DNA from 2 places in the Virgibacillus sp. MG-45 genome. Region 1 is predicted to be linked to the other one. Evidence: a T-box and tRNA genes for the amino acid it is inferred to sense, from the RefSeq annotation. Region 1 holds a T-box; the other holds one or more tRNA genes.
What was found. A T-box is a leader RNA that pairs with one kind of tRNA and senses whether it is charged. The one in region 1 lies ahead of alaS (alanine--tRNA ligase), so its partner is inferred to be a tRNA-Ala.

Region 1 (3,219 bases):
TTGCTTGCTTAATTGCGTATTTATTGTATCCGATTATCAAAAAGCTAGATAAAGTTAACGTACCAAAAACACTCTCCATCTTAAGTATTTATTTGTTGTTTTTTGGTGGAGGAGCGTATTTAGTGTATTTAATCTATCCTGTAACGGTCCAACAATTACGAGATTTAAATGCACATCTGCCTCAGCTTGTGCGTATGTATGAATCAATCATTTATCAAGTATATGAATCGACCTCTTTTTTACCAGAATCCGTTCATGATAAAATCGATCACATTATTCGTGATGCAGAAAAATACATTGAAAATTTGCTAGGTAAGCTAATTGGAGGCGTATCTAAAATATTTGATATGATCATCATGCTTACAGTTATTCCTGTTCTTGTTTTTTATTTTTTGAAGGATTACGATAAGCTAAAAGAGCGTGTGAAAGCTTATATTCCTAAAAAATACCGAAAACAGAGCAGTAGTGTCATTCATGCGATTGATGACAGTCTTGGAAACTATATTCGTGGTCAGCTTCTTGTATGTTTTTTTGTTGCGCTTGCTACGTATATTGCATTTCAATTCTTTGGAATGAAATACGCGCTATTACTAGCGATTATTATGGGGTTAACGAATATTATTCCTTATTTTGGACCGATTATTGGAGCTGCACCTGCTGTGGCGATTGCGCTCACTATATCGGGGAAGATGGTATTGTTCGTAGTAGGCACCGTTTTCGTGATTCAATTAATTGAAAGCAATCTTCTTGCTCCATACATTGTTGGAAAGAGTATTGATATTCATCCAGTTGCCATTATTTTTGCTTTGCTCTTAGGAGGACAATTAAGCGGAGTAATTGGTATGATTTTAGCTGTCCCGTTATTAACTATTTTAAAAGTAGTTGTTAGTCATATGATTATTTTTAGCCAGAACAATTGACATTTAAGATGAGATTCAATATAATAACGCATAATTGCTATATGTAAATATGTTGAAGGTAAAGAGTACATGGAGACTCAGGCTTACAAGAGAGGGATTTTCATTAGGCTGCAAGAAATCCTAGCCATTGAGCCATGGAAAGCTACACCGGAATGCGACTAATCCTCGCCGGTTTTACACCGTTATCATACTTGAGAGATGAACAGTAATTTGTTCATAACTAGGGTGGTACCGCGATTATCCTCGTCCCTGCATAAGAAGCAGCGACGAGTTTTTTGTTTGCAATTTTTTTACTATGAAAAACGGAGGAATAAAGATGAAACAATTAACATCAGCTCAAGTAAGGCAAATGTTCTTAGATTTTTTTGAGGAGAAAGGACATCGTATAGAGCCTAGCGCTTCACTTATACCAAAGGATGATCCAACGCTCCTGTGGATTAACAGTGGTGTAGCAACATTGAAAAAATATTTCGATGGCAGTGTAATCCCTGAAAATCCACGTTTAGTAAATGCACAAAAATCAATTCGTACAAATGATATTGAAAATGTTGGATATACCGCCCGTCATCATACATTCTTTGAGATGCTTGGAAACTTTTCAATCGGTGATTACTTCAAAAAAGAAGCGATTCATTGGGCTTGGGAGTTTCTAACTAGTCCGAAGTGGATTGGCTTTGATCAAGCGCTTTTATCTGTAACCGTGCATCCAGAAGATGATGAAGCATATGATATTTGGTTAAATGAAATCAAATTACCAAAAGAGCGAATTATTCGCTTGGAGGAAAATTTCTGGGATATTGGAGAAGGGCCAAGTGGACCAAATACCGAGATATTCTATGATCGTGGTGAAAAATATGGAAATGATCCTAATGATCCAGAATTATATCCTGGTGGTGAAAATGATCGCTATTTAGAAATTTGGAATCTTGTATTTTCACAATTTAATCATAATCCAGATGACACATATACTCCATTACCAAAGAAAAACATTGATACAGGGATGGGCTTAGAACGGATGGTTTCGGTAATTCAAGATGTTCCAACGAACTTTGAAACAGATTTATTCTTACCAATTATCCGTAAAACGGAAGAACTCGCAACTACTTCTTATGGGAAAAATCCAGAAAGTGATACTGCTTTTAAAGTGATTGCCGATCATATTCGGACGGTTGCTTTTGCTGTCGGAGATGGTGCCCTTCCATCGAATGAAGGAAGAGGCTATGTGCTAAGAAGATTATTACGAAGAGCAGTTCGTTTTGCAAAACAAATTGGCATCGAAAAGCCGTTCATGTATAAGCTCGTTGCGGTAGTTGGAAAAATCATGCATGACTATTATCCAGAGGTGGAAAAGCAACGTGCCTTTATTGAAAATGTAATTAAAGTTGAGGAAGAACGTTTTCATGAGACATTGCACGATGGCTTAGAAATTTTAACACGAATTTTAACAGAAGAAAAAGCAAAAAATAGTACTGTATTTCCTGGTGAAGAAGTATTCCGACTATATGATACGTATGGATTTCCAAAGGAATTGACTGAGGAATATGTAGCAGAGCATGGATTCACCATTGATGAAAAAGGGTTTAAAGCAAATATGGAAGCACAACGTGAACGTGCGCGTAATGCACGTCAGAAGGTGGATTCTATGCATGTTCAAGATAGTGTGCTTTCTGAGTTAGAAGTAGAAAGTAAATTTATTGGGTATGATGCTTTAGAAGGTGCTACCGAAATAGCTGCAATTTTAAAGGATAAAGATTATGTAGATGCTGCGAATGCGGATGATGCAGTATTTATCATTCTAAAAGAAACACCTTTCTATGCAGAAAGTGGCGGACAAATTGCGGATAAAGGTTGGATTTATACAGATACTGCTTCTGCATATGTGGAAGCTGTTAAGAAGTCACCAAAAGGGCAGCATATCCACCATGTAACGATAAAAGAAGGCACGCTTGAAGTTGGTCAGCGTGTAAAAGCGATTGTTGAATCAGATTTCCGTAATGCCGTTGTTAAAAACCATACTGCAACCCATTTACTTCACCAGGCATTAAAGGATGTGCTTGGCTCACATGTTAATCAAGCAGGATCTTTAGTAGAGCCAGATAGGCTACGATTTGATTTTTCTCATTTTGGTCCTGTTACAGCTGACGAGCTCCAAAAAGTAGAAGAGATTGTGAATGAGAGAATTTGGCAATCAATTCCTCTAACGATTGATTACAAGAAAATCGATGAAGCTAAAAAGCTAGGGGCAATGGCTCTATTTGGAGAAAAGTATGGCGATATTGTGCGTGTTGTTCAAATTGGT
Region 2 (3,219 bases), on a different contig from region 1:
CAGGATATTTCTTTTGCAAGACGGACAAAATATGTGGAAGCACATATTCTCCAAACGTATAGCTTGCACCAATCGTAATATCGCCTTGGGGTTTATTTGTTACATCCTCTACTAAGTGTTGCATTTTAGAATAGAGGCCGATTATTTCTTTGTCATGGTGAAACACAATTTCTCCTGTTTTATTTAAGCGCACATACTTATTCGTCCGTTCGAGCAACCTGGCCCCCAGGCTTTCCTCTAATGTACGTATGTATTGACTTACAGCAGGCTGGGTCATATGTAATTCCTTCGCTGCTTTGGAAAAGCTTTCGTTTTGCACTACCGTGACAAATACTAGCAAGTGTTGATCCACGTTCTTTTCACTCCACATTTTTATGCCTACTATATCATTTTGCTTATCATATATATAACAATGATTTATTTTACTTATAGTTAAACAATAACTATGCTATATATCAGGAGGTGTTTTTCATGAGCACAACATCGGAAACAGAGCAAACACCGAAAAGAAATCCAAACACAATGTACAATTGGATAGCTGGCATCGGTTTTACTTTTTTTATTGCTTTTTTAGGCTATCTACTAGCAATGGTTCCAGGTTTTAATCATGTTGGACAATTAGCAAGTGCAATTATTATTGCCGTTGTTTATCGGCAGTTATTCGGATACCCAGAAGTATTACGAGCAGGGATTACATTTTCTTCAAAACGATTACTTCGTGTAGCAATCATCCTTTATGGCTTAAAGCTGAATATTGATATCGTATTAAGAGATGGGCTCGGTTTACTTGCTCGAGATGCGTTAATCATCCTATTTGCTATATCGTTGACCGTGTGGTTGGCCAAAGTGCTCAAAGCAGATAAAATGATATCTTTACTACTTGGGGTAGGAACAGGTGTATGTGGAGCTGCTGCTATTGCTGCTGTTGCACCAATCGTCAAATCCAAGGATGAAGATACTGCAATCGGTGTAGGAATTATTGCGTTAATGGGAACGGTTTTCTCTATCGTCTATACCGTACTCCGTCCAATCCTACCAATTGATGCATTGGATTATGGTATCTGGTCAGGTATGAGCCTACACGAGCTAGCACATGTAGCAATTGCAGCCGAACCTGCTGGCCAGGATGCGCTTGCGATCGCATTACTTGCAAAACTCGGACGTGTATTTTTACTTGTTCCACTCTGCTTTATATTGATCTTCCTTATGCGTCGCAAAAATGCTGCAAACGGGGAACAAAATACAAAGGTAGCCTTTCCATACTTTTTGCTTGGCTTTATCCTGTTAAGTATTTTAGGAAGCTATGTATTTGGGCATTCTATCCCCGTATCGGATAATGTCATGCAAGGAGTGTACACACTTACTTCATGGCTATTAACCGCTGCTATGGTTGGACTTGGTCTAAATGTCAGCTTTAAGGACTTACGCGCTCGAGCGCTCAAGCCTTTACTTGCAATGACCATTGCTTCCATCTGTTTATCAATCTTTGCTTACTTTATTATTTAGCTTTCTAAACAGGACCCTTTCTTACCGGAAAGCCTACTCCATCGGGTAGACTTACGAACGTATGAAGGTGGTCCTTTGTTTTATTCTATGTGATGGTATAAAAGAGGCAAATAACAAAAGAAGAGGGAAACAAGCTTGTCGTTTGTTGTATAAGTAGGCAGTAGCCTTTGATAAAGCCATTGCATATAATGCGTTACGATGTACCGTCGTTACACGCGTAACAGTATGAAAACAGCTTGATAAGAACGAACTTTCAGTATATAATAGATCACGGTCAGTATTCGGGGCATTAGCTCAGCTGGGAGAGCGCTTGCATGGCATGCAAGAGGTCAGCGGTTCGAGCCCGCTATGCTCCATAACGGAGAAACGCTTTAACCCTTTTTACAGAGTTAAAGCGTTTTTATTTTACTATCTATTTTTGGTTTCGTTTATTTTGGGTATAGCATAAATGGGGTAAACACTCGACCCATTTGCCGCGTAGAAAATTGAATCGCAGGGGGAAAAGCCAATGAGTGGCTGGAAACGAAAAGTACCACACTTACTTTCTTTATTGATATTTCCAATTCTTGGACTTATATATACCTATTTAAATACACAACCAAGTAAAGCAATCGAAATTCCACTAAAGGTGGATAGCTATATCCCCTTTATACCGATTTTTGTTATTCCTTATATTATCTGGTACGCCTTTATTTTTGGTTATATGATTTACTTTTGCTTTAAGGATCTAAAGGTTTATTATCATGCATTAATCACGATCGTTATTGGGGAAGTAATTTGTTTTTTATTTTATATCTTCTTTCAAACAACGGTACCAAGACCTGTGCTAGCAGGCAATGACTGGATTACAAGCATGGTGCAATTTATTTATCAAAACGATGAGCCCTACAATTGTTTCCCAAGCATTCATGTATTAACAACGTATGTCATCATGCTCGCCTTTATTCAAATAAAAAAGAAGCATCTGTTCAATACATTGTTCGTACACATGATGGGAATATTAATCATTTTGTCTACATTATTTATTAAACAGCATGTTGTGCTCGATGTCATTGCTTCTATCATTATTGCGTCCGTCATCCATAGCTTCGTCGTGGAACTTGCAACAAGAAGCCAGAAGAATACCATTCGCAAGCTTGCTCTAAGCAAACGTGCATCGTTCCCAAGCAAGCAAATCATTAGTCAAAAAAATGATTAATTCGGTACAAATAACGCTACCATTCCGGGAAATGGTAGCTAGTATTCAAACAAAAACCTTGAAAGGCATTTAGCCAATCAAGGTTATAGAATTCATTTAAACTTTCTAATATCTTTTAAGAGCTTTATGGAAACCTCATTAATCAAAATTTCAATTAGCTGTTACTACCTCTTTCTTCTATGAATTCTAAAAATGATTCTTGCAGTTCTCCTTCTGTATCAATAGAGTCAAGCAGTAATTTAGGTTCTAACGAACAATCCTTTAAAGTTGAACTTCCATCAATTACTCCTAGCATGTTTGATATGGTATCGATCATGGTTTGTTCAATAATCCTCATTAATGTATCTTTATTTTCTTCAGTTAAACTGTCGTAAAAACCAATAGCTTTTTTCCAATAATCATCTGTTTTAGGAGTAACATTCGTTGTTTCATACAAGTCTTTATATAGTTGAAGGTTTTCTTTAACGATAGACTCATAAAGCCATTTAACAAAAATATCATTCATTTTACTTCCT

Region 2: it encodes a tRNA-Ala, which carries the amino acid that the T-box ahead of alaS (alanine--tRNA ligase) is inferred to sense. The anticodon was not compared.

The regions. Positions count from the first base shown of each region.
Region 1 covers NZ_JAXOFU010000002.1:167,947-171,165, reverse strand. Annotated here, with positions in the region: gene SPK86_RS03085 (AI-2E family transporter) at 1-920, shown strand, start outside; T-box leader at 964-1,174, shown strand; gene alaS (alanine--tRNA ligase) at 1,237-3,219, shown strand, end outside.
Region 2 covers NZ_JAXOFU010000009.1:2,512-5,730, reverse strand. Annotated here, with positions in the region: partial or broken gene SPK86_RS10655 (LysR family transcriptional regulator) at 1-352, opposite strand, end outside; gene SPK86_RS10650 (YeiH family protein) at 472-1,506, shown strand; tRNA gene SPK86_RS10645 (tRNA-Ala) at 1,790-1,862, shown strand; gene SPK86_RS10640 (phosphatase PAP2 family protein) at 2,015-2,704, shown strand; gene SPK86_RS10635 (transposase) at 2,859-3,209, opposite strand; gene SPK86_RS10630 (hypothetical protein) at 3,211-3,219, opposite strand, start outside.